Linked DNA regions of Thalassobaculum sp. OXR-137. Each later gene encodes a partner of the first gene's protein in a complex. Links are inferred from orthologs where the notes say so. Each region holds a gene or a part of one and is shown in the gene's direction. Other genes may lie near its edges.

Evidence for each region.
Region 2: the proteins of uvrB (region 1) and T8K17_RS08350 are in contact, whole or in part, in a crystal structure (PDB 7EGT), measured with the Thermus thermophilus proteins. The link is inferred for Thalassobaculum sp. OXR-137 from one-to-one orthologs. Residues at the interface, in WP_096411307.1 of Thermus thermophilus: Glu23, Leu25, Arg26, Asp27, Gly28, Glu29, Arg30, Phe31, Arg55, Glu326, Asp327, Phe328, Glu379, Ser382, Gln383, His398, Gly400, Arg401; in WP_096412145.1 of Thermus thermophilus: His654, Arg656, Phe657, Gln666, Asp668, Glu669, Lys680, Arg681, Leu682, Ser683, Lys685, Tyr686, Ala687.

The regions. Positions count from the first base shown.
Region 1 is NZ_CP139715.1:2,368,655-2,375,874, reverse strand. What follows is about bases 3,049-6,007. They hold uvrB (excinuclease ABC subunit UvrB), read left to right. Parts: upstream 3,049-3,388; coding sequence 3,389-5,626; downstream 5,627-6,007. Other genes in these bases: T8K17_RS11080 (YeiH family protein), read right to left, coding at 5,642-6,007; T8K17_RS11090 (ATP-binding protein), read left to right, coding at 3,049-3,336. Outside these bases: T8K17_RS11100 (alanine--glyoxylate aminotransferase family protein), read right to left, coding at 1-875; T8K17_RS11095 (SDR family NAD(P)-dependent oxidoreductase), read left to right, coding at 1,039-1,791; more of T8K17_RS11090, read left to right, coding at 1,918-3,048; more of T8K17_RS11080, read right to left, coding at 6,008-6,652; T8K17_RS11075 (LysR substrate-binding domain-containing protein), read left to right, coding at 6,746-7,220. UniProt on the Escherichia coli protein: The UvrABC repair system catalyzes the recognition and processing of DNA lesions. A damage recognition complex composed of 2 UvrA and 2 UvrB subunits scans DNA for abnormalities.
Region 2 is NZ_CP139715.1:1,770,010-1,777,384, forward strand. Bases 1,764-4,877 are described here. They hold T8K17_RS08350 (ATP-dependent helicase), read left to right. Parts: upstream 1,764-2,159; coding sequence 2,160-4,595; downstream 4,596-4,877. Other genes in these bases: T8K17_RS08345 (chloride channel protein), read left to right, coding at 1,764-1,810; T8K17_RS08355 (50S ribosomal protein L11 methyltransferase), read left to right, coding at 4,607-4,877. In the rest of the region: more of T8K17_RS08345, read left to right, coding at 41-1,763; more of T8K17_RS08355, read left to right, coding at 4,878-5,482; T8K17_RS08360 (DUF1127 domain-containing protein), read right to left, coding at 5,568-5,954; NAD-dependent DNA ligase LigA, read right to left, coding at 6,192-7,375. UniProt on the Escherichia coli protein: A helicase with DNA-dependent ATPase activity. Unwinds DNA duplexes with 3'-5' polarity. Translocates on single-stranded DNA with 3'-5' polarity. Initiates unwinding more efficiently from a nicked substrate than double-stranded DNA.

The DNA.
Region 1 (7,220 bases):
CCGGCGGTGAGCGCCGCGTTCAGACGGAGGTGACGGGCGATGGCCGCCTCGATCCCCTCCTCGCCGATCATCGTCAGCGCCTCGTCCAGGGCGTTCAGCATGGCTATAGGGGCGGTATAGGTCGGCTCCCCCTTCTCGGCCATGGGGCGGAAGCGGCGGTAGTCGAAATAGCTGCGCGGGCCGCGGTCGTCCCGGTTGATGAGATCCCAGGCCTTCTCGCTGATGCTGGCGATGCCGAGGCCCGGTGGGCACATCAGCGCCTTCTGCGAGGCCGAGACGACAACGTCCACGCCCCACTCGTCCGCCCGCATCTCCGCGCCGCCCAATCCGCTGACGCTGTCGCAGGCCAGCACCGCATCGGTCTCGCCGACGATCGACCCCAGCGCCTTCAGATCGGTCAGCGCGCCGGTGGAGCTCTCGCTGTGGACCGTGAACACCGCGTCGTAGCGCTTGTCCTTCAGCGCCTGGCGCACGCCGTCCAGATCGATCGGCGCGCCCCTGTCGGAAACCACCTCGTCCACCTCGGCCCCGATCGCCTCGGCGAGACGCCGGAACACCGGGCCCCATTGGCCGTTGGTGGTGATCAGGATCTTCGCGCCCGGACCGGCGACGTTGACCATGGCGGATTCCATGGCGCCGATGCCGGTGGAGGCGAACAGGAAGGGCGGCACGCCGCTGCGTCCGAGGATCGGTTGCAGCCGGCGCTGGATGGCCTGGAACCGGTCGAGGAACTCGGGACCGCGATGGGCGACCATCGGCCGGCCGGCGGCCTTGAGCACCCGTTCCGGCACGGCGGTCGGCCCCGGCAGGCGCAGTCGATAAGGCAGCGCCACCCCGGCAGGTGTGCCTTGGTCGGCAGAGCGGGTCTCGGTCATGATCGGATCTCGGAAAGCGGTGGGAACGCTATCGAAGCAGGGGCGGCGCGTTTCGGCAAGACCGGCTCTTTTCGGCTCCCGACCCCCGACGCGGTGCCGTCGGTGTCTTGGCGCTGCACCGCAGCACGCCTAAAGTCAGCGCTCATCAATTCAGGAGACGAAGATGGATCTCGGACTTTCGGGCAAGGGCGTGATCGTGACCGGCGGCACGCGGGGCATCGGCCTGGCCATCGCCAAGGCCTGCCTGGCGGAAGGGGCCAAGGTCTCGATCTGCGGCCGCACCCAGGAGTCGCTGGATGCCGCCCTGGCCGAGCTCGGCGGCGATGCGCCGGCGGAGAACGTCCACGGCGCGATCTGCGATGTCGGGGACGCCGAGGCGCTGGCCGCCTATGTGCAGACCGCGACCGACGCCCTGGGCGGTCTGTTCGCGCTGGTCAACAACCCGTCCGGCTTCGGCGCCACCGACGACGAGGAGGGCTGGAAGAAGGGCATCGACGTCGATCTGATGGGGGTGGTGCGCGCCACCTGGGCCGCGGCCCCGCATCTGGAGAAGACCGGCGGCAGCGTGCTGAACATCTCGTCCATTTCCGGCATCGGTCCCAGCGGCTCCATCCCCTACGGGGCGGTGAAGGCGGCGGTGATCCAGCTCACCCAGTCCCATGCGGTCCGCTACGCGCCGCAGCGCATCCGGGTGAACTGCATCGCGCCGGGCTCCATCGAGTTTCCCGGCGGAAGCTGGGAATGGCGCCGTTACAACGATCCGGACAAGTACTTCGCCACCCGCGACAAGATCCCATTCGGCCGGATGGGCACCCCGGAGGAGATCGCGCGTGTCGCGGCCTTCCTGGTCTCCGACGCGGCCAACTGGGTGACCGGGCAGACGATCGCGGTGGACGGCGGCCAGAACTACGGCTGATCGGCTGGGCCGCCAGGGACCGGACTCCGGGCCGGCGATCGGCCGCACCCGTCGGGGGCGCGACACCGGTGCAGACCTGCTATTGTCGTGCCGAGTGACAACGCCCAGGCCCGGAGCATCTGTCCCATGGCGGAGATCACCCGAGACGGTCCTTCCCTCGCCGGCGCGCGTACCGACGAAGCGTCGCTCAGCCGGCCGCGCGTGGCGGATATGCCGGGCCCGGCGAAGAAGCGGCTGAAGCGGTACCTGCCCAAGACCCTGTTCGGCCGCGCCCTGCTGATCATCGTCACGCCCGTCGTGCTGATGCAGCTGATCTCGGCCTACGTCTTCTACGAACGGCACTGGGAGATCATGACCCGGCGCCTGGTGCACAGCCTGGCGGGCGACATCGCCTTCCTGATCGAGGAGCTCCGCCCGCCGGTCAGCCAGGACTGGGTGGCCGAGCTGTCCGAGCGGGCGAGCCGGCATTTCGACATCGAGCTGCGCTGGCAGCCCGAGGGCATCCTGCCGAACCAGCCGATCTATTCGGTCTTCGACCAGACGCAGGAGGCGATGAAGGACGCGATGGAGACCAAGGTCCATCGCCCCTACATCATGAACACCGAAACCATCGACCGCCGGATCGAGATCCTGGTGCAGCTTCCCTCCGGCGTGCTGCAGGTCCTCGCCCACAAGAAGCGGCTCTTCACCTCGACCACCTACGTCTTCCTGCTCTGGATGTTCGGCTCGTCGCTGGTGCTGTTCGCCATCGCCATTGTGTTCATGCGCAACCAGATCCGGCCGATCCGCCGGCTCGCCATCGCCGCACGCGCTTTCGGCCTCGGCCGCGAGGTGACCGGGTTCAAACCGGAAGGCGCGACGGAGGTACGCCAGGCCTCGGCCGCCTTCCTGCAGATGCGCGACCGCATCAACCGCCAGCTTTCCCAGCGCACCGAGATGCTCGCCGGAGTCAGCCACGACCTGCGCACGCCGCTGACCCGGATGAAGCTCGAACTGGCCATGCTCGGCGATAACGACGACACCGCCGAACTCAAGGCCGACGTGAACGAGATGGAGCGCATGGTGGAGGGCTACCTCGCCTTCGCCCGGGGCGAAGGGGCCGAGGTGCCGGTGGAGATCGACATCGGCACCCTGGTGAACGACCTCATCGCCAACGAACGCCGCGGCGGCACCCGCATCGTCTACGAGCAGCCCGACGACGGCCAGGCGGTGCTGCCGGCCCGCCCCGACGCCCTGCGCCGGGCGGTGGCGAATCTGGTCCAGAACGCGGCGCGATATGGAACCCGCGTGAACGTGGCGGTGGTGCGGACCGGCGATATGATCGAGATCACTGTCGACGACGACGGCACCGGCATCCCGGAGGACCGCCGGGAGGAAGCGTTCCAGCCGTTCAAGCGTCTGGAGCCCTCGCGCAATCTGGAGACCGGCGGCACCGGCCTCGGCCTCACCATCAGCCGCGACATCGTGCGCAGCCACGGCGGCGACCTGACCCTGGAGGACTCGCCGCTCGGCGGCCTGCGGGCGGTAATTCGGCTGCCGATTTAGGGCACACCTCAAAGCTGTTCCCTTTTCGTACCCCCGACCTTATGTTCTCAGCATGAGCACAGACCTCATCGAAGCCCAGCTTGAGCATCTCCGCGGCCTGCGGCAGGAGGTGAACGCCACCAACCGGGCGATCACCGCCGAGATCAAGGCCGACGTCGCCGCCCAGGATGCGAGCGTCCCGTTCCAGGTCGTGTCCGAGTTCCAGCCGGCCGGCGACCAGCCCCAGGCGATTCAGGAACTGATCAAGGGGATCCACGCGAACGAACTGGATCAGGTGCTGCTCGGCGTGACCGGGTCGGGCAAGACCTTCACCATGGCCCACGTCATCCAGGAGGTGAAGCGGCCCGCCCTGATCCTGGCGCCGAACAAGACGCTCGCCGCCCAGCTCTATGGCGAGATGAAGAGCTTCTTCCCGCATAATGCGGTGGAGTATTTCGTCTCGTATTACGACTACTACCAGCCGGAAGCCTATGTGCCGCGCACCGACACCTTCGTGGAGAAGGAATCCTCGGTGAACGAGCAGATCGACCGGATGCGCCACTCCGCCACCCGCGCCCTGCTGGAACGCGAGGACGTCATCATCGTCGCCTCGGTGTCCTGCATCTACGGTATCGGCGCGGTCGAGACCTACGGCAACATGATCCTGAAGCTGAAGGTCGGCGAGCGGGTCGACCGGACGGCGACCATGCGCCGGCTGGTGGAGCTGCAGTACAAGCGCAACGACGCCAGCTTCCACCGCGGCACCTTCCGGGTGCGCGGCGACAGCCTGGAGATCTTTCCGGCCCACTTGGAGGACCGCGCCTGGCGCCTGTCCCTGTTCGGCGACGAGCTGGAGGCGATCCAGGAATTCGACCCGCTGACCGGCGAGAAGACCTCCAGCCTCGACCAGATCCGGGTCTTCGCCAACTCGCACTATGTCACCCCGAAGCCGACGTTGCAGCAGGCGGTCCGCCTCATCAAGGAAGAGCTGAAGGTCCGGCTGAACGAACTGAACCTCGCCGGCAAGCTGCTGGAGGCGCAGCGGCTGGAGCAGCGCACCACCTTCGACATGGAGATGATCGAGGCGACCGGATCCTGCGCCGGGATCGAGAACTACTCGCGCTATCTCTCGGGCCGCAATCCGGGCGAACCGCCGCCGACCCTGTTCGAATACCTGCCGGAGAACGCCCTGCTGATCGTCGACGAGAGCCATGTGACGGTTCCGCAGATCGGCGGCATGTTCAAGGGCGACTACGCCCGCAAGTACACCCTGTCGGAATACGGCTTCCGCCTGCCGTCCTGCATGGACAACCGCCCGCTCAAGTTCGAGGAGTGGGAGGACATGCGGCCGCAGACGGTGTTCGTCTCGGCCACCCCCGGCCCCTGGGAGCTGGAGCGGACCGGCGGCGTGTTCACCGAGCAGCTCGTCCGGCCGACCGGCCTGATCGACCCGGTCTGCGAGATCCGGCCGACCAAGAGCCAGGTGGACGACTGCATCGCCGAATGCCAGGACGCCGCCGCCCGCGGCCACCGGGTGCTGATCACCGTCCTCACCAAGAAGATGGCCGAGGCGCTGACCGAGTACATGAACGAGGCCGGAATCAAGGTCCGCTACATCCACTCCGACGTGGACACGCTGGAGCGCATCGAGATCATCCGCGACCTGCGGCTCGGCGTGTTTGACGTGCTGATCGGCATCAACCTGCTACGCGAGGGCCTGGACATTCCCGAATGCGCCCTGGTCTGCATCCTCGACGCCGACAAGGAAGGCTATCTGCGCTCCAAGACCTCGCTGGTGCAGACCATCGGCCGCGCGGCGCGAAACGTCGAGGGCCGGGTGCTGCTCTATGCCGACCGGATCACCGACAGCCTGGAATACGCGCTGGGCGAGACCGAGCGCCGCCGCCAGCGCCAGATGGAATACAACACCGCCCACGGCATCACGCCGGAGAGCGTGAAGAAGAACATCGGCGACATCCTGCAGAGCGTCTACGAGCGCGGCGACCACGTCTCGGTGGATACCGGAAGCGGCGAGGGCGAACTGGTCGACAAGCCGATCCGCCAGATCATCGAGGAGCTGGAAGTCCGGATGAAGGCGGCCGCCGCCGATCTGGAATTCGAGGAGGCGGCCCGCATCCGCGACGAGCTGAAGCGCCTGGAAGCGGCCGAACTGGGCGTCACCACCGACGGCAAGCCGCTGCCGAGAGGCGGCGTGGTGCGCCTGAAGGTCGCCATCCAACCGCCCAGCGGCCGCCCACCCGAGAAGGGCAGCGGCAGCAAGGGCAAGGCCCGGAAGCGGCGCGGCCGCTGAAGCCCGGTCGCTGTTTCAGAGCAGCGGCAGAAGTCTGGTGGACAGGATCGCCAGCGTGACCAGCAGCAGGATCGACAGCACCCCGGCCGCCAGCACCCGCCCGCCCGAGGCCAGCACCGAGCGGAGGTTCACCGACAGGCCGAGTGCGGCCATCGCCACCAGCGTCAGGTTGGCCGAGGCGGCCTGCATCGGACCGGCCGCCGCATCGGGCAGCAGGCCGAAGGACCGGCACAGCATCAGGGCGATGAAGCCGAGGATGAACCACGGCACGAGAACCGACAGGGGCAGCCGTCCCCCGCCCCGCCGGCCGTAGCGCAGCCCGGCGGCCAGCACGACCGGCCCCAGCATCAGCACCCGCACCAGCTTCACCAGCGTGCCGATCTGTGCGCTCACCGCGCTGACGGGCGCGGTCGCCGCCAGGACCTGCGGCACCGCATAGACACTGAGCCCCGCAACCACGCCGTAGTGCCAGTCGTCCAGCCCCAGGGCCAGCGCAGCAAGCGGCAGCAGCAGGACCACCGCGATGCCAAGCACGGCGGTGAAGCCGATCGAGGCGGCCACATCCTCCGAGCGGGCGTCGATCGCCGGCGCCGCCGCCATAATGGCGGAGTTGCCGCAGATCGAATTCCCGCACGACACCAGGGTCGCCAGCTTGTCGTCCAGGCCGAGCGACCGGCCGATCAGGTAGCTCGCGACCAGCGTCACCGTCACCACCGCCACGGTGGTGGCGATCAGCGGCAGACCGGAGGAGGCGATGGCGGCGGCACTGATCGTCCCGCCCAGCAGGACGATGGCGACCTCCAGGACGATCTTGGCGGAGAATGACACCCCCGGCCGGAACCTGTCGGGCAGGCCGAAGAACGTGTGAACCAGCGTCCCGGCCAGGATGGCGACGACGAGTCCGTCCAGATAGACGTGGCCGAAGATCTGGTGCTCGGCCTGCTCGAACCCGTATGCCAGAAACCCGATGGCCCCCGAGAGCATGAGCCCGGGAAGAATCTCCGCCATGAATCGGGGTGTGCGCATTCCATCCTCCTGATTGGGAGGTGGAAACTAGGCATTCCTCTAATCCATAAACATCGAATAATATAAGATGTTTCATTCAATTGGATCGAACGATTGACCCTCGAACAGCTCGCCATCTTCATCGCCGTCGCCGAGCGCGAACATTTGAGCCGGGGCGCGGAATCCCTCGGCCTGACCCCCTCGGCCGCCAGTGCGGCGATCAAGACGCTGGAGACCACCTACGATGTCCACCTGTTCGACCGGGTGGGCCGCCGCATCGAGCTGACGCGCGCCGGACGGGTGTTTCTGGAGGAGGCCCGCCACACCCTCGCCGCCGTCAACGAGGCCAAGGGGCTGCTGAGCGAGTTGGGCGGATTACGGACCGGGCATCTGGACATCGAAGCGAGCCAGACCATCGCCAATTACTGGCTGCCGAACCGGCTGATGCGCTTCTGCGAGCGCCATCCCGGCATCACCCTGGGATTCCGGGACGGCAACACCGCCAATGTCGTGCAGGCGGTGATCTCTGGCCGGGCCGAGCTGGGATTCATCGAGGGAACGGTGGACGAGCCGGCGCTGGCGGCACAGC
Region 2 (7,375 bases), 600 kb from region 1 along the record:
CTGCCGTCTCTGTTGCGTTTCCCGGCGGGTCCCCGCATTCATGGCGAACCGGTACATCCAAGACTTGAAGCGGCTGGTCGGCAACGACCAGGTCGTCATGGCTGCCGTCGCGGTAGCGGTCGGCGGGGCTGCGGCCGGCGGCGCCATCGTTTTCCGCGAGTCCATCGATTTCCTGCAGCTGCTGTTCCTCGGCTTCCGATCCGACCGGGTGGCGACCTACGCCGCGGAGACGGAGTGGTGGCGGCTGATCCTGGCACCGGCGATCGGCGGGTTGCTGGTCGGTCTGTTCTGCAAGTTCGTGATGCCCGGCGGGCGACCCCAGGGCGTGGCCAACGTCATCGAATCCAGCGCCCTGCGGGCCGGGCGGATGTCCATGCGTCAGGGGCTTGGGGCCGCAATCATCAGCGCGACGTCGATCGGCTGCGGCGCGTCGGTCGGGCGTGAAGGTCCTGCGGTGCATCTGGGCGCGTCGCTGGCCAGTTTCCTTGGCCGCCAGCTCAACCTGACCCGCAGCCAGGCGCGTACCCTGCTGGGCTGCGGCGTGGCGAGCGCGGTGGCGGCCTCGTTCAACGCGCCGATCGCCGGGGTGTTCTTCGCCCTGGAAGTGGTGATCGGGCATTATGCGCTCTCGGCCTTCGCGCCGATCGTCATCGCCTCGGTCTTCGGCACGATCCTGTCGCGAATCTGGTTCGGCGACTTCCCCGCCTTCGAGGTGCCGGGCCATCACATCACCTCGTTCTTGGAATTCCCGGCCTTCGTCATCCTCGGCGGGGTCTGCGCCGTGGCCGCCGTGGCGCTGATGCGGGTCGCCGCCTTCGTCGAGGTGCAGGGGCAGCGCCTGCCGCTGCCCCGCTGGCTGCATCCGGCGGTGGCCGGGTTGGTGGTCGGCGTGGTCGCCCTGTGGTTCCCGGAGATCCTGGGCGTCGGCTACGAGGCGATGGACGGGGCTCTCAATGAGGTCGAGGGCTACGGCCTCGAGCTGATGCTGACCCTGGCGGTGCTGAAGATCCTGATGACGGCGCTCTGTCTCGGGGCCGGTTTCGGCGGTGGGGTGTTCTCGCCGTCGCTGTTCATCGGCGCGATGATCGGCGGCGCCTACGGGATCGTCGCCGCCATCCCGTTCCCGGACCTGGCCTCGGGCCACGGCGCCTACACGCTGATCGCCATGGGGGCGGTGGCGGCGGCCACGCTCGGGGCGCCGATCTCCACGATCCTGATGATTTTCGAGATGACCGGCGACTACAAGCTGACCGTCGGCGTGATGGTCGCGGTGGTCATCGCCTCGGTCATCACCCGGGTCTGGCACAGCCCGTCCTTCTTCACCGACCAGCTCCGGCGGCGGGGGGTGCATATCCATGGCGGCCACGACGTCACCGCCCTGCGCAACCTGAAGGTCCACGACCTGATGCAGCAGGATCACGTTTCGGTGAACAAGGATGCCGGGCTCGACAGCCTGCGCAATCGGCTGCGTCTGGCGCCGATGAACGAGCTGTTCGTGGTCGATTCGGAGGAGAAGCTGGTCGGCACCATCACCCTGGCGGATCTGGGCGAGGTGGCCTTCGACCTGTCCCATGACCGCGAGTACACGGCGATCGACCTGGCGCGCAAGCATCCGCCCTTCCTGGAGATCGGCGACGATGTGGAGAAGGCGATCCGACGGTTCTCGGAAGCCGAGGAAGGGCTGCTGGCGGTGGTCGACTCGGCCGAGCGGATGCGGCTGATCGGCTGCCTGCACGAGCGCGACGTGATGCGGGCCTACAACCAGGCGCTCATCACCCAGCAGGCCGAGGAACACGGCGAGACGATCTGACAGCGCTGCGTCGATGTAAGGCTGCGTGGATGTAAGTACGGGGGGTGCCGAAGCACCCCCCGTTTCCCCGTGAACCGCAGGCACATGGGACCGGCTCAAGACTGCACCGAGCGATCCGGGGGAATCCGCTCATGGGCCGGACGGCCTGGGCCGCCAGCCTGCAACTTACCCTACGAGGTAACCCGCGATCTGGATTTGTAAGGCAAACGTTATAATAAAAGGTTAAATTCGATTAATGTCGCAATCCTGTTTGTAGGGACGATCCGGCGGCGGTTCGAGGCCGGGCCGAGGCACCAGCCGTGCGACTTAGGCCTGCGGATCGCCCCTCGGAATGCTATATGCTGGGGTCATGGCGGATCTGTTTTCAAAAGACGATGACGGCGGGATCGACCCGGCGGCGTACCGGCGTCCTTCCGGTCCGGCCCCGGCCTATCCCGGCCCTGGACATGTACCGGCGATCGGCGCGCGCGGCGGCTATCTCGACGGGTTGAACGAGGGCCAGAGGGCGGCGGTGGACGCGCTGGACGGACCGGTGCTGGTGCTGGCCGGGGCCGGTACCGGCAAGACGCGGGTGCTGACGACACGGCTGTCCCACCTGATGGCGATGGGCAAGGCCAAGCCCTGGAACGTGCTGGCGGTGACCTTCACCAACAAGGCCGCGCGAGAGATGAAGGAGCGGGTCGGCCGAATCGTCGGCCCGGCGGCGGAGCAGGTCTGGCTCGGCACCTTCCACGCGCTCTGCGCCCGCATCCTGCGCCGCCACGCCGAGCTGGTGGGGCTGAAGTCGAACTTCACCATCCTCGACACCGACGACCAGATCCGGCTGCTGAAGCAGGTGCTCCAGGCCGAGAACGTGGACGACAAGCGCTGGCCCGCCCGCGTGGTGATGGGCGTGCTGCAACGGTGGAAGGATCGGGGCCTGACCCCCGACAAGATCGGCGTGGCCGAGGCCGGCGACATGGCCGGCGGCAAGCTGCAGGACATCTACAGGCAGTATCAGGACCGGCTGACCACCCTGAACGCCGCCGATTTCGGCGACCTGCTGCTGCACTGCCTGACCCTGTTCCAGACCCGTCCCGAGGTGCTGCAGCAGTACCAGACCCAGTTCCGCTACATCCTGGTGGACGAGTATCAGGACACCAACGTCGCCCAGTATCTCTGGCTGCGGCTGCTGGCCCAGAGCCACAGGAACATCTGCTGCGTGGGCGATGACGACCAGTCGATCTACGGCTGGCGCGGGGCCGAGATCGGCAACATCCTGAAGTTCGAGAAGGACTTTCCCGGCGCCAAGGTCGTCCGGCTGGAGCAGAACTACCGCTCCACCTCACGCATCCTGGCCGCCGCCTCCGACCTGATCGCCCATAATGAGGGGCGGCTCGGCAAGACCCTGTGGACCGAGGGTGCGGACGGCGACCAGCTCACCGTGCGCGGCGTATGGGACGGCGAGGAGGAGGCAAGGGTCGTCGGCGACCGGATCGAGGATTATCAGCGCGCCAAGGTGCCGCTGCGCGAGATGGCGGTGCTGGTCCGCGCCGGCTTCCAGACCCGCGAATTCGAAGAGCGGCTGATCACGCTGGGCGTGCCCTATCGGGTGGTCGGCGGCGCCCGGTTCTACGAGCGCAAGGAGATCCGCGACGCCATCGCCTATCTGCGGGTGATCGCCCAGCCGGATGACGACCTCGCCTTCGAGCGGATTATCAACACTCCCGCCCGCGGCATCGGCAAGACCACCGAGCAGGTGCTGTTCCAGCACGCCCGCTCCACCAACATCCCGCTCACCATCGCCGCTGAACAGCTTGTGCAGAGCGACGAGCTGAAACCGGCGGCGCGCCGGGCGGTCGGCGGGTTGATGGGCGATTTCGCGCGCTGGCGCGAGGCGTCGCAGAGCGAGGATCCCTCCGACCTCGCCCGCATGGTGCTGGACGAGAGCGGCTATACCGCCGCGCTGCAGAAGGACAAGTCGCCGGAAGCGCCGGGCCGCCTGGAGAACCTGAAGGAACTGGTCACCGCCCTGGAGGAGTTCGAGAGCCTGGGCGGGTTCCTGGAGCACATCTCCCTGGTGATGGAGAATGCCGAGGCCGCCGATGGCGAGCAGGTCAGCCTGATGACCCTGCACGCGGCCAAGGGCCTGGAGTTCGACGTGGTCTTCCTGCCGGGCTGGGAGGAGGGGATGTTCCCGAACCAGCGCGCCCTGGACGAGAACGGGGCGGCCGGCCTGGAGGAGGAGCGGCGGCTCGCCTATGTCGGCCTGACCCGGGCGCGCAAGAAGGTGGAGATCGTCTTCGCCGCCAACCGCCGTGTGCACGGACTGTGGCAAAGCGCCATCCCGTCGCGCTTCGTCTCCGAGCTGCCGAGCGAACATGTTGAGATGATCAGCGAGGCCGGGCTCTACGGCTCGGGCAGCAGCGGCTACGGCGCCGGCGGCTACGGTTATGGCGGCGGTCGCACCGGCTACGGGCGCGGCGACGGCATGAGCTACGACCGCGACGACGACGCCAAGCTTCCCACCTGGGACAGCGCCGGACGCGCCGGCAAGGTGGCCGGCCGTGGCCCCGGCTACATGCGGCGCGGCGGCGGATCGATCCGCACCCGCGCGCCGGTGATCGACGGCGAGGGCTATACGGTCGACCGATCCAAGCCGGCGAAATACGCCGTGGACGAGCGGGTGTTCCACCAGAAATTCGGCATGGGCACCGTCACCAAGGTCGACGGCGACAAGCTGGAAGTCGAATTCGACCACGCCGGGCACAAGAACGTGGTCGACACCTTCGTCTCCAAGCCGTAAATCCGGCGTCCATGAGCTCTCTTTGGCGCATTGCCCTTACCGTGCCGGCCAAGGCTTCAGAAGTCGTGGCCGATGCCCTGTCGCCTTTCGTGTCCGCCGTGACCGCGCTGGAGGATTCCCCCGGCGGCACCTGGACGGTCGAAGGGATTTCCGAGGACGAGCCCGAGCGGCCGGCGATCGTCGCCGCCCTGGCTTTGGCCGCCGCGACGGTCGGCACGCCGCCGCCGGACACGGTGATCGAGCCGCTGCCGGACGTCGACTGGCTGGCGCTGAACCGGCAGTCCTTCCCGCCGATCCGAGAGGGTCGTGTGTGGATCCGCGGCTCCCATGTGGAGGAGGCCGCACCGGCCTCCAGCGTGGAGCTGCTGATCGACGCCGCCCGCGCCTTCGGTTCCGGCAGCCATCCGACCACTGCGCTCTGCCTGCGGGCGATTCAGGATCTGGTGAAGCGGCGCACGCCGCGCAACGTGCTGGACCTCGGCTGCGGCTCCGGCATCCTGGCGATGGCGCTGGCCAAGCTGGTGCCCTCGGCCCGGACCCTGGCGGTCGATCTCGATCCGGTGTCGGTGGCGACCGCGCAGGAGAACGCGCAGATGAACCGGGTCGCCCGGCGGATCGAGACCCGGGTTTCCAACGGCTGGCGCTCGCCGGCGGTGCGGGCGAAGGCGCCGTTCGATCTGGTGGTGGCGAATATCCTGGCGGGGCCGCTGGCGGAGATGGCGCCGTCCCTGAAGCGCGGCCTCGAGCCGGGTGGCATCGCCATCCTGTCGGGCCTGCTGAACCAGCAGGAGCGTTGGGTCATTTCGGTGCACCGGACCCAGGGGCTGCGGCTGATCCGGCGTTACCGGCGCAACGGCTGGAGCGCGCTGGTCTTCGCCCGTAGCTGATCGTTCATACCGCAGTGCACAAAAAGCAACGGCCGGCACACGAGGTGCCGGCCGTTTTGCATCAGGCCGCTCTAGGGGGAGCGGGTCAGGCGGCGTGACGCACGTCGGTATTCGCGGCGGTGCCGAGGGTCGTGGCGCGCAGGTGCGGCTCGACCGGATTGGCGGTCTTCGGCGCCACGGCGGTGGCATAGCTCTCGCTCGGGGTGCCGACGACTTCGACATCGACGCGGCGGACAACGCCGGCCCGCAGGGCGGACAGGTCGATGCCGATATCGGCGAGCATGCGCGGGCTCAGGTCCTCGACCGCCGCCATCGTGCGGCGGTGGGCCAGGCTGGCGCCGAGGCTGCGGAAGCCGCGGACGATCAGGCCACGGATGTAGGCGCTCTGCATGGCCCGGGCCCGAGCGACCAGCGCGGACGGGTCCTCCGGCAGAGCCGAAGACACGCGCAGGATATCGTTCTGGGTGGACATCGGGTTTCTCCTTGGAACATCAGACCGGGTCACTGCCCGGCTGTTACTGTCCCTAATCTGGTCAGAAACGCGCGGCGCACCACGCAAAGTTTTGCGCTGCAGCATTGCGTTTGACGCATACCTATGGGTGTTAGGTATGCGTTAACCAGCCATCAGACATGCGAGAAAGAAAATTACGCCGCGGCGCGCATTGGCAAACCGGCGCAGCAATTCTCATGGCGTGGGAGAGTTGAGGCGTTACCCGCCGATCAGGGCGAGCCATTCATCTTCGCTGAGCGTCGCGACGCCGAGCGCTTCAGCCTTCGCCGCTTTCGAGCCGGCATCTGCGCCGACGACCACGTAATCGGTCTTTTTCGACACCGAACCCGCCACCTTCGCGCCCAGGGACTCCGCCTTGGCCTTGGCCTCGCTGCGACCCACGGTCTGCAGGGTGCCGGTGAAGACCACGGTCTTGCCGGCGATCGGGCTGTCGGCGGCGGTCGGCGCCTTGAACGCCTCGATCGTCAGTTCTTTGTCGAGATCGTCCAGCACCTGGCCGTTATGGTCCTCGCTGAAGAAGTCGGTCAGGTCCTGGGCCACCGCACTGCCGATCTGGTCGATGTTGATCAGGTCGGCATAGGCTTCGCTCTCCGGGTCGGCCGCCGCGGCCATGGCCTGACGCAGGGCGTCCAGGGTGCCGTAATGGGTCGCCAGCAGCCGGGCGGTGGCCTGGCCGACCTGACGGATCCCCAGCGCATAGACGAACCGGTCCAGGCTGATCGTGCGCCGCTCCTCGATCGCCGCCAGCAACTTGTCGGTCGAGGCGATCCTCGTGCCTTCCCGGCCGATCAGTTTGCGGCGGTGGTCCTTCAGGCGGAAGATGCTGCCCGGACTGTCGATCAGTCCGTCCTCGTAATAGGCCTGGATCTGCTTGGCGCCGAGGCCTTCGATGTCGAAGGCGTCGCGGCTGACAAAATGCTTCAGCCGCTCGACCGCCTGGGCCGGGCAGATCAGGCCGCCGGTGCAGCGGCGCACCGCCTCGCCCTCGGGCCGCGGCGCCTCGGAGCCGCAGCGCGGGCAATGGTCGGGGAAGACGTATTCCTGCGAGTCCTTGGGCCGCTTCTCGGTGACGACGCGCACCACCTGGGGGATCACGTCGCCGGCACGCTGGATCACCACGGTGTCGCCGACCCGGATGTCCTTGCGCCGGATCTCGTCCTCGTTGTGCAGGGTCGCGTTGGTGACGGTCACACCGCCCACCTTCACCGGCTCCAGCCGGGCGACGGGGGTGAGCGCGCCGGTGCGGCCAACCTGGATGTCGATCTCGCGCAGCACCGTCTCGGCCTGTTCGGCCTTGAACTTATGGGCGATGGCCCAGCGCGGCGCGCGGCTGACCATGCCGAGCCGCTGCTGCCAGTCGAGCCGGTCGACCTTGTAGACCA